DNA from 3 places in the Brachybacterium fresconis genome. Region 3 is predicted to be linked to each of the others. Evidence: predicted binding sites of a transcription regulator. Region 3 holds the regulator's gene; each other region holds the start of a gene.
The links. Region 3 encodes LexA, which represses DNA repair genes until DNA is damaged. Its sites were predicted from a motif close to TCGAACANNTGTTCGA; they were not measured.
Positions count from the first base shown of each region.

Region 1 (10,334 bases), 1.9 Mb from region 3:
GCCGTCGCTGGGCGGCAACCTCTCCCAGATCGATCCGGCGCTGCAGGCCGTCTTCTTCCGCGGAGCGACGGCGATCTCCAGCCTCTTCACCGGAACCGTCATCGGGGTGCTGACCGGGCTCGTGGCTGAACTGGTGGCCCTGGTCATCCGGGCGATCGGTCGCGCCGGTCGGTGACCGACGGCGGGCGGCGGAGGGGCGGTGAGCGCCCCGTCGGTACGGCCCCGCGCCCGTCGAAAAGGGTGCGCACCACCGAGTCACGGTGACAGGATGGTGAGTCATGACATCCAAGAGCATCGAAGCCCTGTTGGACGCGTCCCGGCTCGCCGGGCTGGAGACCACGGACGGGGGCAGGATCCTCGCGAAGGTCGCCTCGACGACCGCGAAGGGCACGGCCTATCGCACCGCGCTGGTGGAGATCGAGGAAGATCGTCTGCTGCCGCTGACCCGGGGCGAGGCATCGATCGGCGCGGTCGCCGCCGCCGAGGACGGCACCACCTTCTTCACCGCGAAGCGTCTGGGCGAGGACGGCACCGAGGCCGACGACGCCCAACTGTGGGCGCTGCCCCCGCGCGGCGAGGCCCGCGAGCTCGCCGCCCGGCCCGGCGGCTTCGGCGGTCTGCGCCTGGCAGGCAGCCACCTCATCACGGAGCTCGAGGTGCACTCCCAGGCCTCCGACGAGACCGAGCACGACCGACTCTCGGCGAAGCGCGAGGAGGCGACGGTGACGGCGGCTCTCCACGCCGAGTTCCCCACCCGCTCCTGGGACCATGACCTCGGCCCCTCCCGCCCGGTGCTCGCCCTGGCCGCGCTGCCCTCGGACCTCTCCTGGGCCGAGGCCACCGCGATCGTCGGCGCAGGGGGCGGGGCCCCGTCGAGCAGCGCCGCGGCCTCCGGCGGGCCCGGCGGCTCGATCGGCAGCTCGGGCGACTCGACCGATGGCTCAGGACCGTCGGCCGGCAGCGGCGACGGCGGCTCGCCCGGGGACTCCCCGCACAAGCAGGTGCTGCACTTCCGCTATGTGACGATGCCGCCCGGGCGCCTCGAGGAATGGACCGTCGACCGCGACGGCTCCCGCGCCCTGGTCGCGATGGCCGACTCCCGCGGGGACCTGCTGGCCGCCTCCGATCTCTACCTGCTGGACCTCATCGGCGCCCAGCCGCCGCGGCTGCTGCGCCAGGGCACGGCCGAGGCCGAGCACGGTCCCGGGGAGTTCAGCCCCGACGGCACCCGGGCGCTGATCGGCCGCGGCCGGAACTGGACCCAGGAGGCGAGCCTGTCCACCAGCGTCGAGCTGCTCGACCTGGCCACCGGGACCTCGACCCCGGTGTGGCCCGAGCTGGACCAGTGGGTCGATCCGGTCTGGCTCGACGACTCCACGCTCATCGCCACCAGTGATGATCAGGGCCGAGGCTCCGTGTGGATCGGCGGCCTCGACGACCCCGCGCCCCGGCGGCTCGCCGGAGGACCCGAGCAGGATCTCGCCTTCGACTCGGCATCGGTCGCCGGCGGAGCGGTCATCGCGTCGGCCTCCGGGATCTCCGTCGCCCCGCATCCGGTGCGCATCGAGCCGGCGACCGGACAGATCCAGGAGCTGGCGAACCCGGCCGACGCGGTCGCTCAGAAGGGCTCGCTCACCGAGGTCACCGCGACCGCGCAGGACGGCACCGCGCTGCGGGCCTGGCTGCGTCTGCCCGCGGGGGAGGGGCCGCACCCGCTGGTCGTCTTCGCCCACGGCGGCCCCTGGGGATCCTGGAACGCCTGGACCTACCGCTGGAACCCGGGGCCCTTCGCGGATGCCGGGTATGCCGTGCTGCTGCCGGACCCGGCGATCTCCACCGGCTACGGCCAGGCGATGATCGACCGCGGCCAGCACGAGCTGGGCGGCGCCCCGTTCACCGACATCATGGCGCTGACCGACGTCACCGTGGCGCGCGAGGACATCGACGCCGAGCGCACAGCCTTCGCCGGCGGCTCCTACGGCGGGTACATGGCCAACTGGGTGGCCGGGCACACCGGCGACCGCTTCCGCTGCATCGTCACCCACGCCTCCCTGTGGGACACCGTGAGCATGGGGCGCACCACGGACAACGCCGCCTGGGAGCGGCCGATGCGGGAGCAGAACGCGCTCTACAACCCGCGCGACGCCGTGGCCGACATCGTCGTGCCGATGCTCGTCATCCACGGCGACAAGGACTACCGCGTCCCGATCGCCCAGGGCCACGCCCTCTGGTACGACCTCAACGCCTTCTCCGCGACCCCGCGCGACGCCGAGGGCCGCACCCGGCACCGCTACCTGTACTTCCCCGACGAGGGGCACTGGATCCAGGGCCGGGGCAACGCGCAGGTCTGGTACGAGACCTTCCTCGGCTTCCTCGATGAGCACGTGCGCGGGGAGGCCTGGGAGCGGCCTGCGACGCTCGGCTGACTGACGACGAAGAGCCGGGGTCGAAGAGCCCGGCGCGTCGCGGCCCGGGGTGCGACGCGCCGGGGTGCGCGGGCCGGGATCAGGCCACGAGATCCGCGGGGGCCTCCCAGGTGTTGCAGGCGCTGAGGTCGCCGCCGGAGGTGAGGCCGGCCTGGATCCAGTGCACGCGGGAGGCGGGGTCGAGCCCGTCGTCCTTCCAGTTCGCCTCGTCCGTGAGCCAGGCGCGCACCGCCGTCGTGGGCTCCGCCGAGGAGGGCACCTGCATCGCGGCGGCCGATCCCAGGCAGAGCTTCTGCAGCGAATAGCGCCGCGTGGCCTCCTTGTACGCCTCGGACTCCTCGCCGTCGGCCTCCTGCTCCGCGATCTTGTTGAGCATGGAGACGTAGTAGATGCCCACCGAGCTGTTCCAGTTCACGGTCGAGACCTCGGCGACGGCCAGGTCCCAGAGATAGGTGCTGGGGACGTTCTCGGCGTCGGCGATCTCGGCGCCGATGCCGCTTCCCGCCGGCCAGTAGAGCGTCGAGTCGAGGTTGCACATCCGGGCCGAGTCCGGATCGAAGCTCTCCGGATCACAGGACGCGCTGTCGGGGACCTCCGGCGGCGTGTAGACCGTGACGGACGGGGAGTTCCAGGGCAGGCCGCGGTCGGAGCTGGCGGTGGACCAGATCGAGTTCAGGCAGCCGCCGCCGGCATCGAGGACGGCCTGGATCTCCTCCGGGCTCTGCGTCGACGCCGGGGTGGCGGGCAGCTCGCAGCTGCCGACGGTCGGCAGCGTCCCGCGGGTCAGCGGGTTGTCGGCGAGGATGTCGTGGATCTCCTCGGGGCTCCCGGGCACTTCGTCGTAGGGGACGACCACCTCGAAGCTGGGGGTCCCCTCGGCCGGTGTCGGCTCCTCGGCGGTCGGTTCCTCGCTGGTCGTCGGGTCCTGGCTGGCCGCGACGGGCGGGGAGCCCTCCCCGCTGTTCCGGGTGAGGATCAAGGCGGTGAGCCCGCCGCCGATGGCGATCACGAGCACCGCCACGCACCCCAGGGCCACGGCGATCAGCGCCCAGGGCCGCGCCCGCGAGGGGCCGGGACCGCCGGCACCGGGGCCGGCCGGGCCGGGGGCGGCCCCGGTGCCGGGGTTGCCCGGGCCGGGTCCGCCCGGGCCACCGGGCCCGTGACCGGGAGGGACCTGGCCTGCACGCGCGGGGCCGTCATGGCCGGGGCTGACGGGCCCGCCGTAGCGCTCGTTCCCGCCGGGTGCGCCCTGGGCGGAGAAGCTGCCCGGGGCGGCGGGACGACTCGGCCCGCCGTAGGCTCCGCCGGGCGAGTTCGGGTCCCCCGGGCCCGACGGGCCGCCGTGGCCTCGCCCGTTTCCGCCGCCTGCCGACCCTGCATCCGACATCTGTTCCCCCTGAGGATCCGTTCCCTTCCCTGCAGGATATCCGGGCGGGGTCCGACCAGGAGGAGTTCCGGCAGGGTCGGACGGATCGGGTCAGCCGCTCGCGGCCACCACCAGCTCGACGTCCGACGCTCCCGGGGCGGTCAGGAGCTTGGAGACGGGGCATCGGGTGTGCGCGGCCTCGGCCAGCTCACGAACCTCCCTCGGTGCCATCTCCTCGATCGAGACCAGGGCGCGCGGCGTGAACCGGAAACCACCGGCCGGGTCGCGGTGCATCTCGACCTCGACGCTCACCCGGCTCTCGTGGGCCAGACCCCGCTCGGACAGGACCACGCGCAGCGTCTCGCCGAGGCAGGTGCTCCAGGCCATGGCCAGGAACTGCTCGGGGTTGAAGCCCTGCGCCGGTGAGCGCGGGCCCCCGGTGGGCAGCTCGATCTCCGGCTCGACGGCGGCATCGTCGCGCCGCTGTGCCACGTCCAGCGAGGCGGGACCGTCGTGGATGCGCACCTGCCCGGAGGTGCCCCGGGAATTGTCGACGCGGGCGGTGTAGAGCGGACGGGGCCGGGATTCAGGGTCTGAGGGGGACGAGGGGTCGGCAGTGGTCATCATCGCCTCAGGCTAGATGCGTCGCCGCGATCGGGGCGGTCGGCGGGGCGGTCGACGGGGCGACCGGATCGACCGGATGGCCGACAGGCTGTCGACCGGGCGGCCGGATCGAGCGGACGGCCGACAGGCTGCCCCGCTGGTCGACCGCACGACCGCACGACCGCACGACCGCACGACCGCACGACCGCACGACCGCTCGACTGCACGACCGGGCGACCGCACGACCGAGGGGGTTGCCGGGGCTCGCCGGAGGGAGCCGCACCACTTGACAATCGGTCGAACGTACGTTCGACTGCAGGCATGCGATGGAGCGGGCAGACACTCGGAGCGGAACAGCGCGAGCAGGCCCTGCTGGGCATGTCCGGGCTCGTGCGCAGCGTGCGCACCCCGGAGTTCCAGGGCGTCACCTTCCACGAGGTGACGGCGAAGTCGGCGCTGAACCGCGTGCCGGCCTCGAGCTCGATGCCGTTCGAGTGGAGCGTGAATCCCTATCGCGGGTGCTCCCACGCCTGCGTCTACTGTTTCGCGCGCAGCACGCACGAATACCTGGATCTCGACGCGGGTGCCGACTTCGACCAGCAGGTCATCGTGAAGGTCAATGTCGCCGAGGTGCTGCGCGCCGAGCTCGCCAAGCGCTCCTGGAAGCATGACCTCGTCGCACTCGGCACCAACACCGATCCCTATCAGCGCGCCGAGGGACGGTATCGACTGATGCCCGGGATCATCTCCGCCCTCGCCGACAGCGGTACGCCGATCTCGATCCTCACCAAGGGCACCTTGATGCGGCGGGACCTCCCGCTCCTGGAGAAGGCCGCGGAACGAGTTCCGGTGGACCTGTCGATGTCCATCGCGGTGTTCGACGACGAGCTGCAGAAGGCCGTCGAACCCGGGACGCCGACCACTGCCGCGCGCCTGGCGACCGTGCGTGCCGCGGCCGATGTCGGATTCCGCGTGACGGTCTTCCTCATGCCGATCATGCCCTGGCTGACCGATTCCGACGCCCAGCTCGACGACGCCCTCGCCCGGATCGCCGACGCCGGCGCCGTCCGTGTGGTCCATGGCGCCCTGCATCTGCGTCCCGGTGCCAAGGAGTGGTTCCTCGAGTGGATCGAGCGGGAGCACCCCGAGCTCGTCACCGGGTATCGGCGCTTCTACGAGCACGCCTCGTATGCGCCCGCGGGGTACCGTCGCACCCTCGCGCGCCGGCTGCGACCGCTGCTGCGACGCCATGGCCTCGACGCGCAGGAGGACGAGGACCAGCCCGAGCAGCGACGCCGCGCGGCCGACGCCGCCTCGCGCCCTCGCACCGCTCCGGTCGCGCTCGATCTGGGGACGCAGCCCGCTCTGTTCTGACCGGTCGCCCACTCTGACGGGACCGCGCGCCTGGCCGGAGACGCCTGCCCGGCGACGCCCCGTCCGGCGACGCCCGGTCTGGCGACGCCCGGTCCGGCGACGCCCCGTCCGGCGGGAAGCCGCTCGGCGGAGGGACTGTCGATCACTCCCGCAGTCGCGACGTTCCGGGCATGCGGAATGCCCCTTCACTCACAGGTGAACCTGCAGGTGAGAGGGCATTTCCGTCGGCGGAGGATGGGGGATTTGAACCCCCGAGGGCGTTAACCCAACACGCGTTCCAGGCGTGCGCCATAGGCCGCTAGGCGAATCCTCCAGCGCTCGTAAGAGCAGGCATCAGCGTACCCGACGCCCCGGGGTGGTGCGAACCGAGCTGGCACAGGTCACACTCACCGCGGTTCATGGTTCCGGCTCGTCCAGCGGGGCCAGCCGCAGATCGGTGTTCGGCATCCTGCACTCGGGGCGGGCCGGGCCGGGACGATCGATCCGGGTGTCTTCCTGGATCAGATCTCGTACTCGAGGAGCTGATGGTAGCTGCGGTTGCGATACACCAGCGGCTCCTCGTTGGCGATCTCGGCCCGGTCCGCGGCGACGAGGACGACGTGGCTGCCGCCGGCGGGCACCCGCTCCAGGATCCTCCCGCTGATCCAACCGGCGGTGCCGTCCAGAACGGGCTCGCCGGTGGGCAGCTGATGCCACGCGACCTGCGCGAACCGGTCGATCCCGGAGGTCGCGAAGATCGTGGACACCTGGCGCTGGTCCGCGGCCAGCAGGTTCACCGTCACGGTCTCGGCCCGGCTCAGCGCCGGCCATGACGACGAGGTGTCGTTGATGGTGAACGCGAGCACGGCGGGCTGCGCCGACACGGAGATCACGGAGGTGGCCGTGAACCCGAGGGGCTCGGTCCCGTCGGTCAGCGAGACGACGGCGACGCCGGCGGGGTGACGGCGAAAGAGCGCGGCGAAGGTCTCGCGGTCCAGGACGCCGTCGGCGCTCGCGGTGCCGTTGGCGGTGGTCGTGGGGTCTGACGACATGGAGTTTCCTCCTCGACGGGAACGGCTCGGTACTCCTCGGTCCCCAAGATGCTTTTGAGTGACAGAAGCGAATCTAGGGGCTGTGTCTCCTCGTCGCCAAGAATGTGACGCCATGAGGCCTGCCCCGGCAGCGGGTGAGCCGGCGGCGACTCCGGAATGTGTGGTCCGCGGTGGTGTTCACCGGGCAGGGGCGCATCCACGGGCGGTATGCGAGCAGCGAGCCGCTCAGAGGGCGTTGCGTGCTCGTATGACGCCAGTGGATACGAGAGCGGCCTGCAGGGAGTGCGGACGCCGGGGGTTACGAGGGCGGACTGCGGGGGTGCGGACGCCGGGGGTTACGAGGGCGGCCTGCGGGGGTGCGGACGCCGGGGGTTACGAGGGCGGCCTGCGGGGGTGCGGACGCCGGGGGTTACGAGGGCGGCCTGCGGGGGTGCGGACGCCAGTGGATACGAGAGCGGCCTGCAGGGAGTGCGGACGCCGGGGGTTACGAGGGCGGACTGCGGGGGTGCGGACGCCGGGGGTTACGAGGGCGGCCTGCGGGGGTGCGGACGCCGGGGGTTACGAGGGCGGCCTGCGGGGGTGCGGACGCCGGGGGTTACGAGGGCGGCCTGCGGGGGTGCGGACGCCAGTGGATACGAGAGCGGCCTGCAGGGAGTGCGGACGCCGGGGGTTACGAGGGCGGACTGCGGGGGTGCGGACGCCGGGGGTTACGAGGGCGGCCTGCGGGGGTGCGGACGCCGGGGGTTACGAGAGCGGCCTGCAGGGGGTGCGGCCGGGCCAGGGCGACCGACGGGGTCGCGCGGCCCGCGGTCAGTCGTCCTTCTCGGGATGGCGGACGAGGTTGACGACGGCGGCGACGAGGCCGCCCCAGACGGTCACGATCGCGACGATCATCATGACGATGGAAGCGAAGGACATGGTCACTCCTGACGGAAGGGTGTCGATGGGGGAGATGACGGGGGAGGGGCGACGGCCGGGCCGAGCAGCGCGTACGGTCGCCCCTCCCGCATCATTCGGACGAGCGCAGCTCGTGCGGGGTGGACGCCTCCGGGGTGGTGACCAGGCCCTTGCCGGCCACGGCCTCGGGGGCGATCGGATCGCCGTCGGAGTCGTCCTTGTACAGATTCGACCTGGCGGGCCACGGGATCAGGGAGAGCCCGATGGCGACGACCACCAGGCCGATCGCCATCAGCCAGCCGAACAGCAGCACGAACCAGCCGGGGTAGCCCTCGTAGTTGCCCGGTTCCATGAGCAGATCCCGGGTGCCGAAGGCCAGCGAGACGCCGAGCACGATCGGCGCGATGGCGCCGACGCACACCAGCCACCAGCGCCCGATCGGGAAGGTGCCCTTGAGGTTGAGGTGATCGCGCAGCGTGGGCAGTCCCCGCACCGCGTAGGTGACCACGATCGTGGAGACCAGGGCGGCCGCGACGATGCCGTACTCGTTGGCCCACTTGTCCAGCACGTCCAGCAGCGGCAGGCCCGAGGTGGTGGAGAACAGCACGGTGGAGACCACGGCCAGCGGGATGCAGACCCCGAGAGTCGCGGGGATCCGGGCCAGGCCGAACTTGTCCTGGATCGCGGCGATGACCACCTCGACGATGGAGATCAGCGAGGTGAAGCCGGCCAGCACCAGGGAGCCGAAGAACAGCACGCCGATCACGGCGCCGGCAGGAGCCTCGCTGATGATCGTGGGGAAGGCGATGAAAGCCAGGCCGACGCCGTCGGTGACGACCTCGTCGATCGCCACGCCCTGCGCCTGGGCCATGAAGCCCAGCGCGGAGAACACGCCGATGCCGCAGAGGATCTCGAAGCTGGAGTTCGCGAAGCCGACGACCAGGCCGGAACCGGTCAGGTCCGTCTTCTTCTTCAGGTAGGAGGAGTAGGTGAGCATGATGCCGAAGGCCACCGACAGCGAGAAGAAGATCTGACCGTAGGCCGCGATCCACACCGCCGGATCCGTCAGCGCCGCCCAGTTGGGCTGGAAGAGCGCTTCGAGGCCGTCGATCGCGCCGGGCAGGAACAGCGAGCGCACCACCAGGATCACGAACATGATCACCAGCAGCGGGATGAACACGACCGAGGCTGCCGCGATGCCCCTCTGGACGCCGAGGGCCATCACCACGATGACGGCCAGCCAGACCACGATCATGGAGATCAGCACGGCCGGGACCACGTCGAAGGAGATCGTGGCGTCGGCCCCGCCGAGGGCCTGCGTGTACTCGTTGAAGAACCCGGCGGCGTCATCGCCCCAGCGCTGGTCGAACGAGAAGATCGTGTAGTTCGTCGCCCAGGCCAGGATCAGCGCGTAGTACAGGGCGATGATCAGGGCGATCAGCACCTGCCACCAGCCGATGAACTCGGTCCAGCGCCTGAAGCGGCGCCAGGCGGCCGGCGCCGAGCCGCGCCAGCGGTGGCCGATCGCGTAGTCGAGGAACAGCAGCGGGATGCCGGCGGTCAGCAGGGCGACGAGGTACGGCAGGATGAACGCGCCGCCGCCGTTCTCGTAGGCCACGGCCGGGAAGCGCCAGATGTTGCCGAGGCCGACGGCCGAGCCGATCGCCGCGAAGATGAATGCGGTCCGGCCGGAGAAGGCCCCGCGGTCTGCGCGCTTGCCCGCGGTGGTCGGGGAAGGGGTGGATGCGGTCACTGTTCGCCTCCGGGGGAGGGCGCCGTGCGGGCGGCGCCGGATGGGTCAGGACGGGGAAGGGCCGACAGGGGCTCGGGCGGCGCACGGGTCGCGGGTCTCGCATCCGTGCGACGGCCGGGACGTGCGACGGCGGCGGGGTGTGCCTCCATGCACTGTGCCGATTGATGATACGCGTCCGACGGGCGGGGCGACATCATCGCTGAGTCCGGGAGCGGCCCGGCGGATTCGTCAGGCCGGGTCCGTCGCGCGGCGCGGGCCGGGTCCGGACGCGCGGCGGAGGCGCCGTGCCGAGGGCCGCGCTCGCTTCCGTGCCCGCGTCCGGGACGGGCCGGCTCAGTCGCGCAGCGGCGGCGGGGGCGCGGGGGCGCCGACCGGCGGGGCCACCCGGGGGTGGGCCGACGGGTCGGCGGTGCCGCCCGTTCCGCCGTCCTCGTGGTGGGCGTCGACCGCGGCCGTGGCGCCGCCGGCGGCCTGTGCCCGGGCCGGGGCGGGATCCCAGCCGGCGTCGACCACGCGGCGCTGCATGAGGATCGCGCCGCCCAGGATCACGGCACCGATGACCACCAGCAGCACGATGCCCGGCAGCACGCCGGCGCGCGCCGAGTAGCCGATCAGGATGCCGAACCAGCCGAAGTCGGTGTCCCCGAAGGTGGTGTTGGCCGAGCCGAAGGTGCCCAGCACCTTCAGCAGCAGTGCGGGCAGGAAGGTGACCAGCAGGCCGTTGACGAAGCCGCCGGCGACCGCACCGCGCCTGCCACCGGTGGCGTTGCCGTAGACCCCGGCCGCACCGCCGGTGAAGAAGTGGGGGACCAGCCCCGGCAGGATCAGCGCCAGACCGAACACGGGGCCCAGCCACACGCCGAGGGTCAGCAGTCCGACCAGGC
Region 1 is NZ_JAGIOC010000001.1:2,300,739-2,311,072, reverse strand. It holds gene JOF44_RS10405 (hypothetical protein) at 1-175, shown strand, start outside; gene JOF44_RS10400 (S9 family peptidase) at 279-2,426, shown strand; gene JOF44_RS10395 (hypothetical protein) at 2,506-3,813, opposite strand; gene JOF44_RS10390 (OsmC family protein) at 3,904-4,419, opposite strand; gene JOF44_RS10385 (Rv2578c family radical SAM protein) at 4,717-5,769, shown strand; tRNA gene JOF44_RS10380 (tRNA-Ser) at 5,998-6,082, opposite strand; gene JOF44_RS10375 (flavin reductase family protein) at 6,270-6,800, opposite strand; gene JOF44_RS10370 (methionine/alanine import family NSS transporter small subunit) at 7,611-7,718, opposite strand; gene JOF44_RS10365 (sodium-dependent transporter) at 7,810-9,450, opposite strand; gene JOF44_RS10360 (PTS ascorbate transporter subunit IIC) at 9,784-10,334, opposite strand, start outside.
Region 1: JOF44_RS10385 (Rv2578c family radical SAM protein) is a predicted target of LexA. The motif match lies at 4,693-4,708, and genes of this name have one in related genera.

Region 2 (10,334 bases), 3.5 Mb from region 3:
CCCGTGGTGTTGGCGACGAGGATCCCCGCCACGATCGCGATGATCAGAGCGCTCACGCCCGGGATGAGCGGGGCGATCAGCTGCGCCAGCACGGCGACGGCGAGGCACAGCAGCAGGCCGGGGGCGAGGGTGCGGCGGGCCGACGGAGCGGCGGTGGCGGTGCGGGATTCGGCGAGGGGCGAGGGCATGGAAGAACCCTGTCACCGGGGGGTCCGGCCCGGTAGACGGCAGATCCGGATCAGGGCATATCATTCCCATATGTCTGCTCCGCTGCCGAATCTGCCGGCTCTCGCCCTGTTCGTCGCGGTGGTCGACGAGGGCGGGCTCGGCGCGGGTGCCCGCCGCCTGGGCATGTACCAGCCGAACGCGAGTCGCATGATCGCCCAGCTGGAGTCCCAGGCAGGGATGGCGCTGCTGGATCGTCATCCGCGTGGTGCGCGCCCGACGTCGGCCGGCCTGCTCTATGCCGCCCACGCCCGCGAGCTGCTGGAGGCCGCCGCGGATTTCACGGGCTGGCTGCACCACAGCCGCGACGAGGACACGCTCGAGCTGCAGGTCGGGGCGAGCATGACGATCGCGGAGCACCTCATGCCGGCCTGGCTCACCGAGCTGCGCCGCACCAGTGCTCGGGTGCGGGTGGACCTTCGGGTGCTGAATTCGACGCAGGTGCTCGAACAGGTCCGCGGCGGGCAGCTGCAGCTGGGATTCATCGAGACCCCGCATGTGCCGCGCTGGGTGCACGCTCAGGACCTGCGCGAGGACGAGCTCGTGGTGGTGGTCGCCCCGCACCACCCCTGGGCGTCGCGGGACGAGCCGGTCGGCCTCCAGGAGCTGGCGGCGACCGCGCTGGTGGTGCGGGAGGGTGGATCGGGGACGCGGGAAGCCTTCGAGGAGCTGGTGCCGTCGGCCGCTCGCACCGCGCCCGTCCAGGAGCTCAGCAGCAACGCGGCGGTGCGGGTGGCGGTCAGCTCCGGGGCGGGCCCCGCCGTGCTGAGCATGCTGGCCGTCCGCTCCCTGCTGGAGACGGGACAGCTGCACCGCGTGCCGGTCCAGGGGGAACGGCTGCGCCGGCCCCTGACCGCTGTGTGGACGGGGCCGCGGCGTCTCACCGGACCGGCCGCGGATCTCGTCGCCGTGGCGACGGCACCCACGCGACCAGCCCTGTGAGCGCACCGAGGACCCTTTTCGCCGCCACGTCCGGGGCCCCGGAGCGGGTACGTTCGAAGGCGACATCGAGAACCGGGAGCCGACGACATGCCTGTCCTGACCAATACCTCTGACCTGCCTGAGCAGCCGCGCCGCGGTGCCGCGTGGTCCATCGTGGAGCCGGAGCGCGAGCTGGATTCGAATCTGATCCGCCTGCCCGCCGGGGACGGGATCGACCCCCATGTCGGTGCCGAGGTGGACACGCTGATCCATGTGGTCAGCGGCAGCGGGACTCTGGTCACCGAGGACGCCGAAGAGCCCCTGCGGCCCGGGGACGTCGCGCTCCTGCCCCGCCGCACGGTGCGCGGCTTCCGCGCCGGGGACGATGGACTCGAATACCTCACCGTGCACCGGCGCCGCCGATCGCTGCAGATCCAGCGCCGCTGACGCACTCGTGCCCCGGAGCGCGCAGGAACGCCCCGGGGTCGGGTGATACCGATCAGAACGGCGGGGGATCATCCGGGTCCCACGGCCCGGGCGGGATCTCCGGCGGCGCCGCGGGCGGCGGGGGCGTCGGAGGTTCTGCCGGAGGCGTCTCGGGTGGGGAGGCCGAAGGTCGGGAGCTCTTCCGAGCCTGATGGTGCTCCCAGATGCGCTCTAGCTCCCGCACCGCGATGCGGGTGGCGAGGTCGACGTCGTCGGTGGTGATCGTGTGGTCCCCGGACCGGCCGACGGCCCACCGGGTGCGTCCCGGGCCGGTGCCGTTGCTCGGCAGTCGGTCGGGATCGAGCAGGCCCTGGGTCTTCTGGACGTGGTGCCTCCAGCACAGCAGGTGCAGGTTCTCGACCTCGGTGAGGCCGCCCCGGGTGGGGTCCACGTGGTCGTACTCCTCGATGTGATCGGCCTCCGAGGCCCACGAGGTGGAGCGGGTGCAGCCCGGCACGGCGCAGGTCGCGTTCCGCAGCCGCAGGTGCTCGAGCATGGATCTGTCCGGGTGGTACTTCTGGGCGGGACACGGCAGGAAGGCGCCGGTGCCGGGATCGGTGAGCACGCGGTACCAGGTGTTCTCGGCGCCCGCGAGGGAGCGTGCCATCCGCGGCGGGACGGGGGAGCGACCCTCGACCATGCCCGGGGCGTCCGAGGCACCGAGCAGAGTCAGCATCGGCACCGTGATGTTGAGGCGGAACCGCTCCGCGGGCACGTGCACACCGTCCGTGTCGAAGGGCGCCTGCAGCGCAAGCTCGAAGCGCAATCGGTCGAGCGGGACCGGGCGACCCGTCCGGGCGGCGATCTCGTCGATGTCGAAGGGGATCTCGGTGCCCTCGCGGAGTGCTCTGCGCTGCTCGGACCGGAGCGCGCGACCGGCCTCATCCAACCTCTTCCAATAGGCGAGAATCTCCGGGATCGGGCCACGGAAGGTGATCGAACCGTTCCCCGGGACGGCATCTGGGGCGAGCTCCACCGTGCGCACGGGCTCCGGCGGCTCCTCCTCCGCATCCTCCTCGCGTTGTCCCATGAGTTGGACGAGGGCATTGAGCAGGGTGATGAAGCGCTCAGCGGTGATGTCCACGGACCACGTCGCGATCGCCACGTCGATCTTGCGTCGCGATTCGTCGCTCAGGTTCTGGGCCGTCCGCAGCATCCGCGTGAACCACGTCGAGGGGAAGCGCCCGGACTCCAGTCGCTCCAGAGTGCGGGGGAACTGGTCGACGGCCTGGCGGGCGGTGCGCAGCTCCCAGCGGGCTGCGCCATCGGTCACCCGCAGGGCGAGAGCGGTCCGGATCGTGTCGAGATCCTCCTGGTCGCAGGACTCATCGCCCTCCGCCTCGCAGGTGTACAGGGCCGCCACAGCGCGGTACCGGGAGGCCAGGGCACGAGCGCTGCTCGTCTCGGCGTCCCAGGCGAGCTGTGTGGCGTCGCTGAGCCGGGGAGCCTTCGTGCTCTTCCCGCGCGTGGGCAGGTCTTCCCGGGTCAAGGGCTTATGGGCGCCGACCTGACGGAGGCGCTGGGGGAGGGAGGCGAGGAAGGCGAGATCCGAGGCGTCGAAGCCATCCAGTTCGTCGTCCCCATCGGCCGACGGGGCGCTCACGATCGCGCTCATGACCCTTACCTCCTTCCCGTCCGGGCTTCCCTGCTCTCGGATGTGCATTCGATATGACTCGACCCTACCGTTCGACGCCCATAAAAAGAAGAGTTGTGGACAAAGTGGGGGATGTTCCCGAAGAGTATCCACAGGATGTGGAAAAAGGGTGCCTGTGGAGGAAGGATGAATCGTTCCTCCACCGTCATGAGTTGTCCACAATTACCGTGATCGGGTTGACGGAAGGGATGCGCGTCCGGTCCGCACTCGTGCGTGGTGACGCCTGCGGGCGAGTGCTCGTGCGGCAGGATCGAGGGAGGTGAGCTGGTGCGACGGGCTTGCTCCGTCCGGGGATCGTGACGTCGGACGATGGGGACGGTCGCACCGGAGGCGCCGAGGCGCCGAGGCACCGTGCGACGAGGGTGCGAAGGAGCCTCCTGGAGCTCGACGATGACGAGCTCTAGAATGTCACCTGGATATGGTGCAATGGGTGCGCAGGAATGTATGTCGTGGTGATGTGAAGATTGATCTTCTCCTACGCGCATCAGGGGTATCTGCGTGTCGGATTCCCCGCAGCTCCGGGGGATTTCGCCCGTCCGACTCCCGGACCGCCATGCGCGTGACACCCACGCCGCCGCCCGTCCGGCGCTCGCTCTGCCATGTGCCCGAAGCTCCCGTCCGGCGCTCGCTCCGTCATGTGCCCGACGCCCCCGTCGCCGCCCGTCCGACACCCGCACGACCGGCGCTCCGCCATCACACCCGCTCGCGGGGGCAGACTGGTGCCATGGCTGAACCCACCGATCCCCGCGTCGCCGTCTACCTCGACTTCGACAACATCGTCATGTCCTGGTACGACCGCGTGCACGGACGCAACGCCTACAGCCGGGACCGCCAGAAGATCGCCGAGGACCCGTCGGCCCCCGGGGTCGCCGAACGCCTCGCCGCGGCGACGGTCGACGTCGGCGCGGTGATCGACTACGCCGCCTCCTTCGGCTCTCTCATGCTCACCCGCGCCTACGCCGACTGGTCCGCGCCCGTCAACGCCGACTATCGCTCGCAGCTGGTCGCCCGCGCCGTGGACCTGGTCCAGCTCTTCCCCGCTGCCGCCTACGCGAAGAACGGGGCGGACATCCGCCTGGCCGTGGACACCGTCGAGGACATGTTCCGCATCCCCGACCTCACCCACGTGGTGATCGTCGGCGGGGACTCCGACTACGTGCCGCTCGCCCAGCGCTGCCGGCGCCTGGGACGCTACGTGATCGGCATCGGGGTAGCGGGTTCGACGGCGAAGTCCCTGGCCGCGGCCTGCGACGAGTTCGAGTCCTATGACAACCTCCCCGGCATCGAGCGGCCCGAGCCGGCAGCATCCACCCGGTCCCGGCGCGGGCAGGGCACGGGGGACTCCGACGGTCGCGGGCGGGGCAGAGGCTCACGCTCCAGCGGCGGAGGGGCCGGGCCCTCCGACCCCTCCGAGAACGCCGACGGGGCGGCCGACGAGACGGTCGACGAGGCGGACGACGAAGAGATCACCGAGGATCCCGGTGAAGCGGCCACGCGTCTGCTCCAGCGCGCCCTGCAGCTCGGCGGTCGCGGCGACAGCGAGTGGTTGCACAGCTCCGCCGTGAAGTCGCACATGCGCCGCATGGACCCCTCGTTCAGCGAGAAGGCCCTCGGCTTCCGCACCTTCTCCGCCTTCCTCAAGGCCCATTCCGATATCGCGGAGCTGGAGGAGTCGGGCCACGACCGCCTGGTGCGGCCGACGGACTGACCGGGCTGACGGACTGACCGGGCCGACGGACTGGACCGGCTGACTGATCGGTCAGCTCGTCGGCACGTCCGCCCGTGAGGTCACCGACCAGCTCTCCCGCCAGGTCGCAGTCCCGTTCGTGTGACAGAGCGCACCGCGACGAGAGATACTCGAGTTCCCGATGAAGGAGGCGCTGTCATGAACATGCTCCTGTGGATCTTCGCCTTCGTGCTCGCCGCGGTGTTCGCCGCGTCGGGTGCCGCGAAGCTCCTGACCGCACGAGACCAGCAGATCGAGCGCACCCCGTACGTCGAGGACTTCCCGCACAGCGTGATCCTCGGGATCGGCGTGCTCGAGATCCTCGGCGCCTTCGGCCTGATACTTCCCGCCGTCACCGGCGTCCTGCCGGTCCTGGTGGCGCTGGCCGCCGCAGGGCTCGCGATCACCATGGTCTTCGCGGCCCTCGTGCACATCCGCCGCGGCGACGGGTTGGCCAAGGCGCTGCCCTCCATCGTCCTCGCGATCGTCTCCGTCTTCGTGGCCTGGTCCCGCTTCGGCCCGGTCCCGCTCTGACGAGCTCTGATCAGCGGTTGAAGAGGTCTCCGACCCCGATGTCGGAGAACTTCTCGCCGATGCCGGAGACTCTGTCCCCGGCATCCGAGATGCCGCCGCCGACTCCGTCGGCAAGACCCTCGGCGTCCTCGGCGCTCGCAAGGCCCTCGAGCCCTTCGGTCAGTCCGCCCAGATCCGCCTCCAGGCCTGCGGTGAGGGAGTCGACGTCGATGCCCGAGGCGACGGCCTCCTGCAGCAGGGAGCCTCCGACCCCGGTGGCGATCGCACCACCGGCCACGACGCCGAGCAGCCCGCCGGCTGCGCCGACCGCCCCGACACCGAGGGCCCCGGCGCCGGTTGCTCCGGCACCGGACCGGGAGCGTCCGGAACGCCCCAGCAAGCCCGTGAGCCGTCGAGGGTCCATAGCGCCGAGCCGGGTCGCGGACCGGGCGAGGTCGTCCGGGGCGTCCGTGCGGGGCCGCTCGGGCTCGGGCAGCTCGGAACGCATCGAGGCGGTCAACTGGGTGCGCTGCTGAGGGGTCAGGCGCTCGAAGGCCTCGCGGTGGACGCGCTCGAGCTGGTCGGGCGCCGCGGTGCGCACCAGGTAGTCGTAGCGGGCGATCGCACGACGGTCCTCCTCGGACGCCGCCGACGGTGCGGGTCCGGATGCCGCGGCCGACGGAGCCGGGCCGGAGCGCTGGTCGCTCTCGCCCGTGATCGCATCGGAGGCGCGGCGGACCATCGAGCGCCAGTCGGAGCTCCCGCCGGATCCCGCCCCTGATCGTGCACCAGGTCGCGTTCCCGCGTCGCGGGAGGAAGTCGTCCTCGAGTCGAGGGCCTTGCGGGCCATGCCGGCCAGTCGGTCGAAGGTGCTCATGAGAGTCCTTCCGGTCGGGGCGCGCCCGGGGCGCCGGGCACGGGACGAATCCTGGGGGACGAACCTCCGCGTCGCCCGAGTACGCCGTGACAGCTCTCCGGACGCGATGCGAAGATCACCCCATGGCACCCACCGACGTCATCTCCTGGCTCCTGGACACCGACCCCGCGCTGCGCTGGCAGGTCGAGCGCGACCTGCTCGACGCCCCGACCGAGCGGTGGGAGGCCACCCGTGCCCGGATCCCCCACGAGGGATTCGGGGCCGCCCTGCTGGAGCGGCAGGACCCCGACGGGCAGTGGGCAGGCGGCGCGTTCTTCCCGGCCGGATTCCTCGAGGACCCCGAGAGCAGCACCCTGCCCGGCCAGCCCTGGACCGCGACCACCTGGACGCTGACCACCCTGCGCGAGTGGGGGATGGACGCGGCGCCGCTGATCGAGCGCGACACCGCTGCGCTGCTGGCGAAGAACTCCCATTGGGAGCACGACCGCAGCCTGCCGTACTGGGGCGGCGAGGTCGACTGCTGCATCAATGCGATGACGCTGGCCAACGGGCTCTGGCTCGGGGCCGACGTCGAGGATCTCGCGACCTGGTTCGTCGAGCATCTCCAGCCCGACGGCGGCTGGAACTGCGAGTGGGTGAACGGCTCGGTGCGCTCGAGCGTCCACTCCACGCTCAACGCTCTGCGCGCCCTGCTGATCCACGAGCAGGCCACCGGCGGCACCGAGGCCACCCGCGCGGCGCGCGCGTCGGGGGAGGAGTACCTGCTCGAGCGGCACCTGACCCGGCGCCTGAGCACCGGGGAGCTCCTCGGACCCTGGGTGGATCACTTCCTCTACCCGCCGCGCCACATCTATTCCGCGCTGCGGGCGCTGGACCACTTCCGCCTCGCGGGCCGACGAGATCCGCGGATGGCCGAGGCGGTCGAGATGGTCCGCGAGGCGCAGCAGAGCGACGGCACCTGGCTCCAGCAGAAGGTCCTGCCCGGCCAGGTGTGGTTCGAGATCGACGTCCCGCTGGGCGAGCCCTCTCCCTGGCTGACCCTGCAGGCGCTGCGGGTGCTGCGGTGGTGGAACGAGCTGCCGGGCTGATCGGGGACGCATCCACGTCGCTTTCTGCTGTATCGACAGACACAACCGATAAAAGCTGTCAGGAGCGCGCGAGGGCCACCGCATCCCGCGTCGTGGTGCGGATCCGGTACAGGCTCGTGCTCGCGACCACGTAGAGCGTGTGCCCGTCGTCGCCGCCGAAGCACAGGTTCGCCGTCTTCTCCGGCACCGGCAGGTCCAGCAGGCGCTCGCCGGTGGGGGCGAAGACCTGCACCTCGGACAGGCTCGAGCTCCAGATCCGCCCCTCGACGTCCACCCGGATCCCGTCGGGCAATCCGGGGGAGACCTCCGTGAGGATGCGGCCGTTCTTCGCCTGCCGCCCGTCGACGACGTCGTACACGTGGATCGCATGGCCGTGAGGACGATCGGGGAACGGGTCGGACTCGTCGGCGGGTGAGAGCGAGGAGTCGGCGACGTACAGCAGCGACTCGTCGGGGGAGAAGGCCAGCCCGTTGGGCGCCTCCACGTCGATCACCACCGGGGTGAGGGTGTCGGCGGCCTCGTCGTAGCGGAACACGTAGCGGTCGCCGTACTCCTCCTCGCCGGCATGCCCCTCGACGGGTCGCTTGATGCCGTAGGCGGGGTCGGTGAACCAGATCGCCCCGTCGGAGGCGACGACCACATCGTTGGGGGAGTTCAGGCGGTGGGGTCCGAAGCGGTCCACGAGCGTGGTCGGCGCGGGAGGGCGTCCGGGGCCGACGGCGGTGTCGCGCTGGATCGCGCGGCGGCCGTGGGAGCACTCCACGACGTGCCCGGCGAGGTCCAGGGTGCGCCCGTTGGTGTACTCGGCGGCAGCGCTGAACACCGTCAGCTCCCCGCTCTGCTCGGAGTACTCCAGGATCCGGTCGTCGTGGATGTCGCTGAAGCGCACTGCACGGCGACCCGGGATCCACACCGGACCCTCGGCCCAGGTGGCGCCGGTGGCCACCTGCTCGACAGAGGCGCCATCGGCCAGCAGGGTGGAGCGGTGATCGGTCACGGGGGTCTCCTCGGGTCGTCCTCGGCTCGGTTCGCCCTGCCCATTCTCCCGATCCGAGACGTCTCCGCACCGCATCGGGGAAGTCTGCACGTCCGGACCGGCGTGTCGGACGACGAGTCGGGCGGGGCGAAGGACGGCGCGTCAGGCGGGCATCGAGCGGCAGGGACGGTGGTCGTCGGACGGCAGGGAAGGCCGGCCGGCCCATCCGAGCGGTCGGATAACGTTTCCGTCACAGGTCAGCGGATGCCCTCCAGGGATTCGATGCTCCTGCGTGTCACTGCTACGTTTCAGGGCACACGCACCGGTGCGTCACGTCACAAGCAACCGCCGGCGCCTCACAGAGCCGTGATCCCGCGGACCGCTTCACCCCTGGAGGAACCCCATGTTCGATGCCGCTTTCACCCCGAGGCGACGGGCAGTGCTGCTGTCCATGGCGGGGGTCCCCGTCCTGCTGTCCGCCTGCGCGAAGACCGCGGACGACGGCGGCGGCAGCGGTGGCGGCGACGGGTCGGGCGCCCTCACCGTCGGCACCACCGACAAGGTCACCGCCCTGGATCCGGCGGCCGCCTACGACAACGGGTCCTCGACGGTGTGGACCCAGTGCTACGGCTACCTGATGGGCACGTCCATCGGCTCCGAGGACGGCAAGCCCGAGCCCGACCTCGCCGAGTCCGGGGAGTTCACCAGCGAGAACGTCTACACCGTCACGCTCCAGGAGGGCCTGACCTTCGCCAATGGCAACGAGCTGACCAGCGAGGACGTCAAGCACACCTTCGACCGGCAGCTGAAGATCGCCGATCCCAACGGTCCCTCGAGCCTGCTGGGGAACCTCGAGGAGGTCGTGGCCGTCGACGACCTCACCGTCGAGTTCCACCTGACCGAGCCCAACGACCAGACCTTCCCGTACGTGCTGTGCAGCCCGGCCGGACCCATCGTCGACGCCGACGTCTTCCCCGCCGACGAGGTGCTTTCCGACAACGACATCGTCGACGGCGGCGCGTTCTGCGGCCCCTACCAGATCACCAGCTGGAAGATCAACGATCTGGTCTCCTACCAGGCCTTCGACGGTTACAAGGGCATCTTCGGCGCACCTGCCACGCAGAAGGTGTCGATGTCCTACTACGCCGACCAGAGCAATATGAGGCTGGACATCCAGGAGGGCAACATCGACTGCGTGTGGCGCTCGCTGTCCGCCACCGCCATCGAGGACCTCTCGACGAAGGACGCAGTGACCGTGCACGAGGGCCCCGGCGGCGAGATCCGCTACATCGTGTTCAACTTCGCCACGATGCCCTACGGCACCAAGACCGACAACGCCGATCCGGCCAAGTCGCAGGCCGTCCGCCAGGCCGCCGCCGATCTCCTGGATCGTGCGGCGATCTCGGAGTCGGTCTACAAGGGCACCTACACGCCGCTGTACTCCTACATCCCCGAGGGTCTGCCGGGCTCCGGCACCCAGTTCAAGGACATGTACGGCGACGGCGAGGGCGGCCCCGACGCCGCTCGCGCGAAGAAGCGCCTCGAGGACGCCGGCGTCGAGATCCCGGTGCAGCTCAGCCTGCAGTACAACCCCGACCACTACGGCGCCTCCTCGGGCGACGAGTACGCGGCGGTGAAGGCGCAGCTGGAGGCCGACGAGCTGTTCGTGGTGGACCTGAAGTCCACCGAGTGGGTGCAGTACAACAAGGATCGCACCAGCGACGTCTACCCGGCCTACCAGCTGGGCTGGTTCCCCGACTACTCGGACGCGGACAACTACCTCTCGCCGTTCTTCGCCACGGACAACTTCCTGGTCAACCACTATTCGAACGAGAAGGTCGACCAGCTGATCGCGCAGCAGCGCGGCA
Region 2 is NZ_JAGIOC010000001.1:743,550-753,883, reverse strand. It holds gene JOF44_RS03370 (YeiH family protein) at 1-188, opposite strand, end outside; gene JOF44_RS03365 (LysR family transcriptional regulator) at 259-1,167, shown strand; gene JOF44_RS03360 (cupin domain-containing protein) at 1,255-1,593, shown strand; gene JOF44_RS03355 (HNH endonuclease signature motif containing protein) at 1,646-3,247, opposite strand; gene JOF44_RS03350 (NYN domain-containing protein) at 4,011-4,994, shown strand; gene JOF44_RS03345 (DoxX family protein) at 5,172-5,546, shown strand; gene JOF44_RS03340 (cation-transporting ATPase) at 5,557-6,402, opposite strand; gene JOF44_RS03335 (squalene cyclase) at 6,525-7,490, shown strand; gene JOF44_RS03330 (SMP-30/gluconolactonase/LRE family protein) at 7,549-8,487, opposite strand; gene JOF44_RS03325 (ABC transporter substrate-binding protein) at 8,870-10,334, shown strand, end outside.
Region 2: JOF44_RS03355 (HNH endonuclease signature motif containing protein) is a predicted target of LexA. The motif match lies at 3,284-3,299, and genes of this name have one in related genera.

Region 3 (10,334 bases):
GCGCAGCCAGGTCGGCGACCCGCTCGTCGTCTCCGCCCGCACGGGGATGGGCGTGGCGGAGCTGCGTGACCTGATCGCAGAGCGACTGCCCCGCCCGGCGGTCGAGGTCGACGTGGTCGTGCCCTATTCCCGCGGCGACCTCGTCTCGCGGGTGCACAGCAGCGGTGAGGTCCTGGCCGAGGAGCACATCATGGAGGGCACCCACCTCCACGCCCGCGTGGATGAGGCGCTCGCCGCAGAGCTGCACGGCGCGGCCTGACGGGGCGGGGACGACGGCGCGGATACCCTGATCCGATGACCACCGCCACCGCTCACCAGGCCGCCCCGGAGGCCGCCGACATCCAGCTGTCGACCCTCATGGACGCGGCGGTCACGGCGATCGGCGGCACCCAGCGTCCGGGCCAGCAGGCCATGGCACAGGCGGTGGAGACGGCCATGACCGGAGGGCGCCACCTGCTGGTCCAGGCCGGCACCGGAACCGGAAAATCGCTCGCCTATCTGGTGCCGGCGCTGCGCCACGCCCTGGTCAGCCGTCGGCCGGTGGTGATCTCCACCGCCACCATCGCGCTGCAGACGCAGATCGTGCGCAAGGACCTGCCGTACCTGGTCGAGGCGCTCTCCCCGCACCTGCCGCGCACCCCGACCTTCGCCCTGCTCAAGGGGCGGGCGAACTACCTGTGCCGCCACAAGATCGACGGCGGCTACCCCGTCGACATCGACCCCGGCGCGCTGTTCGCCGAGGCGTCCGCGGACCCCGCCCGGGGCGGCGGCGAACGCCTGGGCGACCAGGTGCGTCGCCTGCGCGAGTGGTCCGAGGAGACCGACAGCGGCGACCGCGACGCGCTGGACGACCCCGTCTCCGATCGCGCCTGGCGGCAGGTCTCCGTCACCGGCTCCCAGTGCTTGGGCGGCACCTGCCCGATGGTCGAGTCCTGCTTCGCCGAGCACAGCCGGGAGCTCGCTCGCGAGGTCGACATCGTGGTGACCAATCACGCTCTGCTGGCGATCGACTCCTTCGACAACCACGGCATCATCCCCGACCACGACGTCGTCGTCTTCGACGAGGCGCATGACCTCACCGGCCGGGTCACCGGCGCCGTCACCGAGGTCCTCAGCCCCGGCATGCTGCGGGGCACCGTGCGGGAGCTGCGCGGCCTGGGGGTCGCGGCGACGGCTCTCGACGACGCCGCCGAGGAGCTGCGGGAGGCCCTCGAGCTGGCGCCGGACGGCCGGGTGCTCGGTGACCTGCCCGACCGTCTGGCCGATGCCGTCCAGCAGCTGCGCGTCGAGGCGCGGACCGCCCACTCCGATGCGAAGGACGCCGGCGAGGACGGCTCCGCGTCCACGGCCGGGACCCGCAAGACGGTCCGGGCGAACCTGCAGGAGATCATCGACGTCTGCGAGCGGCTCGGCGCGCCGGGGGAGGACGACGTGGTCTCCGTCTCCCGCTCCCAGGCCACCGGTCGCTCCAGCATCCAGGTGGCGCCCCTCAGCGTCGCCGCCGCCATGCGCGGCGCGATCCTCGAGGACCGCACCGCCGTGCTCACCTCGGCGACGCTCGCCCTCGCCGGCCGTTTCGAACCCGCTGCCGGCGAGGTGGGCCTGGGCCGGGCCGGTCGCACCGAGGTGGACGAGCTGCCGCCGGGGGAGGACAGCGGAGCCTGGGCCGGCCTCGACGTGGGCAGCCCCTTCGCCTATCGGAGCCAGGGGATCCTCTACACCGCCCGCCACCTGCCGCAGCCCGGACGGGAGGGACCATCGCCGGCGATGCTCGACCACCTGACCGATCTGGTGGAGGCATCCCGCGGGGGCGCGCTGTGCCTGTTCTCCTCGCGCCGCGGCGCGGAACTGGCGGCCGAGCACGTGCGCGCCCGACTCGACCTCACGATCGAGGTGCAGGGGGAGGACTCGATGGCGAACCTGGTGCGGAACTTCCGCGAGGACGAGGACGCCTCCCTGTTCGGCACCCTCACTCTGTGGCAGGGGGTGGACGTCTCGGGCCGGTCGCTGCGTCTGGTCACCATCGACCGGATCCCGTTCCCGCGACCCGACGACCCGCTGACCTCCGCCCGCCAGGAGCGGATCGCCCGGCACGGCGGCAACGGGTTCATGTCCGTCTCCGCCCAGCACGCCGCGCTGCTGCTGGCCCAGGGCGCGGGGCGCCTGATCCGCTCGCAGGAGGACCGGGGCATGGTGGCCGTGCTGGATCCGCGCCTGGCCACCGCGCGCTACGGAGGCTTCCTGCGCGAGGCGGTGCCGCCGTTGTGGCCGACGGCCGATCCCGAGGTCGCGCTCGGCGCTCTGCGCCGTCTCGCCGATTCCTGAGACCGCCGCGGCGGCGGGCCCGAGGGCCGGTCGCAGCGGCCGGGGCGCTCAGACCGCGCGCAGCACCGCGACGACCTTGCCGAGGATCTCGGCGTGGTCGCCCAGGATCGGGGCGAAGGCTGGGTTGTGCGGCATGAGCCAGACGTGGTCGTCGCGCTGCACGAACGTCTTCACGGTGGCCTCTCCGTCGATCATGGCGGCGACGATCTCACCCTTCTCGGCCGAGCGCTGAGAGCGCACCACCACCCAGTCGCCGTCGCAGATGGCGGCGTCGATCATGGAATCGCCGACGACCTGCAGCAGGAAGAGGTTCCCGTCGCCGACCAGGCGCGAGGGGAGGGTGAAGACGTCCTCGACCTGCTCCTCGGCCGTGATCGGCACCCCGGCTGCGATCCGGCCGACCAGCGGCACCGTGACCGACTCGGGGGATATGTCCGGGATCGGCACGGGGGCCGGGGCACCGTCCTCCTCGGGCATCACGACCTCCATCGCCCGCGGGCGCTTCGGATCCCGTCGCAGGAAGCCCTTGCGCTCGAGCGCCTGGAGCTGATGGGACACCGACGAGGAGGACGTCAGGCCGACGGCGTCGCCGATCTCCCGCATCGTGGGCGGGTACCCGTGGGCGGAGACCGCGTCGTTGATGGTCTCCAGGACGAGGCGCTGGCGACGGGTGAGGCCGGCCGTCGCGGGATCCGCCGGGGCGTCGCCGCGGGACCGGATCGGCGGGGGGGTGCTCGGCGTCATCGTGCGGCCTCCTGGCTTCGTCTGTCGGACCCTCGCGGTTCCGTTGTCCTGTCACCCAGCCTAGGGCGGCGCGCACCGGATGCCAAACAGGTGTTCGAGATTCCTCTTGCGTGTCGCGCCGCTCCCCGGCTACAGTCGCACAAAGATTCGATCGAACAGGAGTTCGGATATGACGACGCAGACCGCGACGGTCCTTCCCTTCCGGCAGCATCGCGACCAGCACGACGCGCAGGCCTCTCGAGCGGATGTTCGACTCGAGCCCACCCGGCGCGGTCGCGCGCTGCTGACGCTGGCAGCCTTCGTGCTCGGGCTCCTCGTCGCCGGCGCCCTGCTGCTGGTGTTCGACGTGCCCTCCGCCGTGGCGGGCCCTGAGCCGGAGCCTCCGACGACCATCACGGTCGAGGCCGGGGACACCCTGTGGGGCTACGCCGAGCAGTACGCTCCGGCACCGATGAGCGAGCGGGAGTACATCGCCGAGGTGCGCACGCTCAACCAGTTGGCCACCGGGCGCGTCACCGCCGGTCAGCAGATCGAGCTGCCGTCGCCGGGATCCCTCGAGCGCTGAGCGGGCGACGTGCCGGTATCCTGACCGGATGCACTGCCCGTTCTGCCGCCATCCTGACTCCCGGGTCGTGGATTCGCGCACGTCCGACGACGGCGCGACCATCCGGCGCCGTCGTCAGTGCCCGAACTGTTCGCGGCGCTTCTCGACTTCCGAGACGGCCTCCCTGTCCGTGCTCAAGCGCTCCGGCGTCAGTGAACCGTTCAGCCGGGCGAAGGTGATCTCCGGCGTGCGCAAGGCCTGCCAGGGTCGCCCGGTCAGCGACGACCAGCTGGCGATGCTCGCCCAGCGGGTCGAGGAGACGATCCGCTCCAGCGGCCAGGCGGAGATCGACGCGCACCAGGTCGGCCTGTCGATCCTGCAGCCGCTGCAGGAGCTCGACCTGGTCGCCTACCTCCGGTTCGCGAGCGTGTACCAGGACTTCGACACGCTCGAGGACTTCGAGAGCGAGATCGCCCGGCTGCGCGCCGAGGCGGCCTCCGCGTCGGTCTGAGAGACGGGTCGATCCCGACGGAGCGTGGGGGTTTCCAGATTTCTGCGCCGATCGGTTCGAAGCAGCCGTCGGCTGTGCATAAGATGTCCCCCGTGCACTCTCGCAGTGCACGACCGATCGGCGGTCGCGGAGGGGAAGCCGCGGCCGCCGATCCCGGTCTCAGGACGGGCCGATCCCCGCCGGCAGATCCCGGGCGTGGACCACGCCGAGGTGCCGGGTCGGCCGGCTCATCGCGACGTAGAGGTCGCCGGCGCCGTGAGCGTCGATCAGCTCGGCCGGTTCCAGGATGATCACCCCGTCGAACTCCAGCCCCTTCGCATCCTGCGCGGTCATCACGGCGATCTCGTCGTCCACGCCGGCGGAGCCCGCGCCTGCCCGGGGCAGCTGAGGGTGATCGTGCAGCCGTGCGAGCACGGCATCGATGCGCTCGGCCACCGTGATCACGGCCAGGCGTCCGGTGCCGGTGTCGTACGCGGCGCTCACCGCCTCGGCCGTGCGGTCGGCGAGCTCGGTCTCCTCGCTCCGCTCGATCAGCGGATCATGATCGCCTTCCCGGACCGAGCTGACTTCGGTGACCGGCAGCTGATGGGCCTTCGCCATCGCGACGGCCCGGTCCATGATCCGGCTCGGGGTGCGGTAGTTGACGGTGAGATGCTCGACCTGCAGGCGATCTTGGATGTACGGGCCCAGCGCATCCGTCCAGGACGAGGTCCCTCCGGCCGAGGAGGTCTGGGCGACGTCCCCGACCACGGTGAAGGACTTCGTGGGAGCGCGCCGCATCAGGGCCCGCCAGCTCATGGGGGAGTGCTCCTGGGCCTCGTCGACCACGACGTGCCCGTAGGTCCAGCTGCGCTCGGCGGAGGCGCGCTCGGCGAGGGTGCGGCCGTCGCGGATCTGGCTGACCTGGTCGGCGAGGTCCTCGGCGCGCACGATGCCCGAGGTGTCGACGTTCTCGATCACCCGGCGGGCGTAGTCGACGTCGGCCTCCCGCCGGTCGGCCGCCTCCCGGGCCCGGGCCTCGGCCGGAGCGGCATCCTCGCCCAGCAGCTCGGCGACCTCGTCCAGCAGCGGGACGTCCTCGACCGTCCAGGCCGAGTCCTTCGGGCGGACCAGCAGCTGGAGCTGCCCGACGAGAGCCGGTGGCGCCGCGGCGCGCAGCCGGTCCGGTCGGGACAGCAGGATGCGCAGGAAGCCCTGCGGCGTGTAGGGGAGCCAGGCCAGGTTCAGCCGACGCTTGATCTCATGGTCGTGGCGGAGGTCGGACAGCAGGTCGGGACGGTCCTCCGGCACCACGGTCCTGCCGCGCGCGATCAGCGCCTTCTCGTAGGCCTCGACCAGGCGGTCCATCGCCGCCCGGACGAACACGGAACGGGCGGCGTTGTGCGGCTTGTGCGTGGAGCGGGCCTCCCGCCGCGCCGCGCGGAGCGCGTCACGGGTGAGCGTGATCGGGGTGCCGTCGATCCTCAGCTCGAGGTCGTCCGACGGGATGACCTGGCGCTGCTTGACCGCACGGGCGAGGAGCTCGGCCATCGCGGTATCGCCCTTGACCCGGGCGACCTCGTCGCGGTCGTGGACGAAGGTCTCGATGCCGGGGAAGAGCTCGCCCGGGGTCAGCATGACCACTCCGGACTCGCCGAGGCTCGGCAGGACCCGTTCGATGTACCGCAGGAACCCCGAGGTGGGGGCCATGATCAGCACGCCCGTGTGCTCGAGCCGGCGGCGATGGGTGTAGAGCAGGTAGGCCGCCCGATGCAGGGCGACGGCCGTCTTGCCGGTGCCGGGGCCGCCCTGGACCACGAGCACGCCGCGGTTCGTCGAGCGGATGATGCGGTCCTGCTCGGACTGGATGGTCGCGACGATGTCGCCCATGCGCCCGGTGCGCTGCCCGGAGACGGCCGCGAGCAGGGCTCCCTCGCCCTGCAGCACCACGTCGTGGTGGTCGCCCTCGAACACCGCCTGGTCCAGGACGTCGTCCTCGAGCCCGATCACGCTGCGACCGCGGCTGATCAGGTGGCGGCGCAGGCGCACGTTCTGGCGGTCGGTGCTGGTGGCCTGGTAGAAGGCGGCAGCGGCGGGGGCGCGCCAGTCCACCAGGAGCTGCTCGCGATCGGCGGTGAACAGTCCGATGCGGCCGATGTAGTGCCGGGCCGCCTCGTCGGTGTCGAGCCGGCCGAAGACGACGCTGCGGGCCACGGAGCGCAGGAGGGCCAGGCGGTCCTCGTACATCGCCATGAACGAATCCCGCTCGGACCGGTTCTGGTGGGTCGAGGCATGCTGGGAGGCCTGGATCTGCTCCAGGTTCCCCTCGACCTGCGTGATGAGCTCGTCGAGCCGAGCGTAGAGCCGGTCGGCGTAGGCCTGCTCGCGCGCGATCTCCCGGGCGATCTGCTCTTCCGCCTCGTCCACGGACCTGCCCCCTTCGACGGTTGATCCTGCCGCCGCCCAGGAAACACCCGGGGTCGGCGAAGCACGGTGGTCCATTATGGTGGACGGGCCTGGGTGCGCGTGCCATCCGGACCCCGACATCTGGCCGGCCACGAGGGAGGAGACGCCGATGCGTGACCCACGTGACCTGTACCGGTTCGAGGACGCCGAGGTGCTGGCCGCGGTCCCTCGCACGGGACTGACCCTGGTCCATGCCCTGCCGGGCCTGGTCGACGCCGGCAGCGCCTGCCGGATCGCCTCCACCTACCTGCGGGACGAACTGCGCCACCTGCGGCTGGTCACCTTCGACATGGACGAGCTGCTGGACTACCGCGGGTCCCGCCCGCAGGCTGTGTTCGACGGCACCTCCTACGCGAGCGTCGACATTCCGGAGCTGACCCTGTCCCTCATGTACGACGAGGCCGATCGCCCGTTCCTGTTCCTCGACGGACCGGAGCCGGACCTGCAGTGGCGGCGCCTGTCCGAGGCGCTCATCGATCTGGTCGAGTTCTTCGACGTCGAGCGCGTGGTGGGCATGCAGGCGGTGCCCATGGCGGTCCCGCACACCCGCCCGATCGGCTTGATCGCCCACGCCAACGACCCGTCCCTGCTGGGGCGGCCGGGGTCCCGGCCGACGCCGGCGCCGGGGACCGCCCCGGCGGCGGACAGCGAGGAGGCCGCCGAGATCGTGGTGCCGGCCGCCTTCGGCGCGCTGCTGGAGCACGAGCTCGGCCGCGCCGACCATCCGGCGATGGGCTACGCCGCGCAGATCCCGCACTACCTCACGCGGACCGACTTCCCGGCCGGCGCGCTCGCCCTGCTGCGCCGGGTCAGCGACGCCGCCGGCCTCGACCTGCCGCTGGTCCACCTCGGCGACCTCACCGATGCGGCGACCGTCGCCCTGCAGGGCACGCTCGCGCAGAACGACGAGGTGCGCCAGATCGTCACCGCCCTCGAGGAGCAGTACGACTCCCTGAGCGAGGGCGAGGACGCCTCGTCGCTCGCGACCACGATGGATCTGCCGACGGCCGACGAGATCGGCGAGCACTTCGAACGTTTCCTGGCCGATCACGACGGTGACGGTCCGGACGATCCGCGCTCCTGGTAGGCCCCGGGAATCCCGTGGGCGGTGCGTCCTGCGACGAGTTGTTACTGCTTCGTGACCGCTGATCGCCGATCGGCGTGTGAACGAGGACACTGCCGTGACAGAATGGCGGCGTTGCGGTGATGCAGGTCCAGCAGGACAGTCCGTCGAAGGTGCCTCGGCACAGCAGTACGGCTTGCACCTGACGCCACCCGCCTCGGCGGGGGACGGCTTCACGCGGCGCCGCGATCGCGTACCGCGATCGTTGATGGACGACACAGAAGGTGACAGGTATGGCACAGGGCTCGGTCAAGTGGTTCAACGCCGAAAAGGGCTACGGATTCATCGAGATCGACGGAGGCGGCGCTGACGTCTTCGTGCATCACAGCAAGATCGACATGGACGGTTACCGCGCCCTCGATGAGGGCCAGCGCGTGGAGTTCGAGGTCAGCCAGGGAGACAAGGGCCCGCAGGCCGAGCAGGTCCGCCCCCTCTGATCCCGGGTTCTCCGAGATATCACGGACCGGGCAGGAGCAGATGCTCCTGCCCGGTCCGTCGTCGTCCAGGGGTGGCCCGCCGCCGACGGCGGCCGAGCCGGCGGGTTCAGCGCTCGGTGAGCACCTTGCCCGCACGCGCCAGCGCCTGGACCTGAGCGGGCTGCGCGAGCCGCACCGAGACCGCGTCGGACCTCAGGTCGCGGTCGATCCCCTCGGGCAGAGGCCGGTCGGAGGCCAGGAGCACGCAGTTGCCCCGCCGCTTGCCGGACAGATGCGCCGGCTCGGCGATCACGCCGACGTGGACGAAGACGGAGCTGAGGGTGGCGACCTCATCGGCCATCAGCCCCGTTCCCGGGGGAGCGGCGCAGTTGGCGAGGTAGAGCCCACCGGGCCTCAGCACCCGAGCGGCGTGCTCGGCAGCCTCGCGGGAGATCAGCGGGGCGGGCGTCGTCGCCCCGGAGAACACGTCGCGCACCAGGACATCGAAGCGGTCCTCCCGCCAGGAGGCCAGGGCGCTGAGGGCGTCCTCGATCCGCAGGCGCAGCTGCGGTGAGCGCGGCAGGTCGAACCAGACGCGGACCTGATCGGCCAGCAGCTCGTCGAGCTCGACCACGATCTGTCGGGAGCCGAGACGACTCGCCGCGATCGCCCGGGGCAGCGAGCAGCCGCCCCCGCCGAGATGGGCGAGCTGGGGCCCGGAGCGCCCGCTCGTCGACGGGCCGGTCACGACGGGGCCGAGGTGCTGGTCGATGGCGATCAGCATCCACCGCATGTACTCGAAGACCAGATGCTCGGGATCCGGGTGCAGGTGCGAGGAGGGCACACCGTTGACCTCGAGCAGGACGGAGCCGTCGTTCTCGAGCGTGAGGCGGGCCGTCCCCGTCGAGATCGGCAGGGCGGTATCGAGCGGACCGAGGTGCTCGAAGGGGGCGTGGCGGACACGCGCGCGTCGGGGCATCGTTCCACTCTAGAAGACGCGACGCCGGGGAAAGGCGCGGTGCCGGCAGGAGACGTGCGGTGCCGGCAGGAGACGTGAGTGCCGGCAGGAGACGTGATGCCGACGGACGTCGCGACGGCGCAGACGGCGCCATGCCCATCCTCCCCACCCCCTGACCGTCCCCACCGACGGCCTGCCCCGTTCGTCTGTCGGACCCCGCACCTAGCGTGAGGGACATCAGCAGTCGAGGCGGTCCCGAGCTCGTGCGGGCGGCGGGGCCCGGGGAAGGAGGACCAGCGATGACCACCACCACGTCCCGCCGGCGAGGGCGGGCCGGTCAGCTCCCGTCCGACGGGCGCAGCCTCCGGCTGCGACTCGCGCATCTGGACCAGGACCAGGCGGATCTGGACCGGGCCCGCGACCTGCTGCGCCGGGGACGTGAGGCCGCCGCCGACGATCCGCGGGAGGCCTTCGAGCTCGTGCACCGGTCGGCGCTGCGGGGTGCGGGGATCCTGGTCGCCCGAGCCAACCGTGATCGGCGGCGCCGGCTCCCGCTGAACGTCTGGACGGCGCTGGAGAAGCTCGGCGGCGCGGAGGCCGAGCGGGCGAGCGCCCTGCCCCCGCTGGTGGCGGAGCGGGCGCGACTGGACCGCGACCCTTCGGCGCACCCCGACCCGCAGCTGCTCAGCGAGCATCTGCGGGAGACGGCGGAGCACCTCGACGAGGTCTCCCGGCGTCTGCTCGCCGATCTCCCGGATCACGTCATCTCCCTGGCCGGATGACGCATCCCGGGCGGGCCTCGCGCCGTGCCGCGCCGAGTACAGTGCCAGCACGAAGGAGGTGCCGATGCACGCACGGATGGGCGCGGAGTCCTCCCCGGAGATCCCCGGGATCCTCCACCTGGATATGGATGCCTTCTTCGCCTCCGTCGAGGTGCGCGACGACCCGGGCCTGCAGGGCCTGCCGGTCGTGGTGGGAGGGGCCGGGGCCCGCGGCGTGGTCGCCGCCGCCAGCTATCCCGCCCGCACCCGCGGGATCCGCTCGGCGATGCCGATGGCCTCGGCGCGGCGTCTGGCCCCGGACCTGGTCATCGTCCCGCCCCGGATCGCCCACTACCGCGAGGCCTCCGCCCGGGTGATGGAGATCCTCGGATCGGTGGTCGCCGAGGTGGAGCAGATCAGCATCGACGAGGCCTTCCTCGACGTGCGCGGCGCGCGGCGACTGTTCGGGGAGCCCGAACAGATCGCCGCCCTGCTGCGACGGACGAT
Region 3 is NZ_JAGIOC010000001.1:4,193,856-4,204,189, forward strand. It holds gene hflX (GTPase HflX) at 1-259, shown strand, start outside; gene JOF44_RS18605 (ATP-dependent DNA helicase) at 295-2,325, shown strand; gene lexA (transcriptional repressor LexA) at 2,374-3,069, opposite strand; gene JOF44_RS18615 (peptidoglycan-binding protein LysM) at 3,239-3,634, shown strand; gene nrdR (transcriptional regulator NrdR) at 3,663-4,124, shown strand; gene JOF44_RS18625 (HelD family protein) at 4,284-6,530, opposite strand; gene JOF44_RS18630 (proteasome assembly chaperone family protein) at 6,679-7,656, shown strand; gene JOF44_RS18635 (cold-shock protein) at 7,926-8,129, shown strand; gene JOF44_RS18640 (spermidine synthase) at 8,236-9,087, opposite strand; gene JOF44_RS18645 (SAV_6107 family HEPN domain-containing protein) at 9,366-9,848, shown strand; gene dinB (DNA polymerase IV) at 9,913-10,334, shown strand, end outside.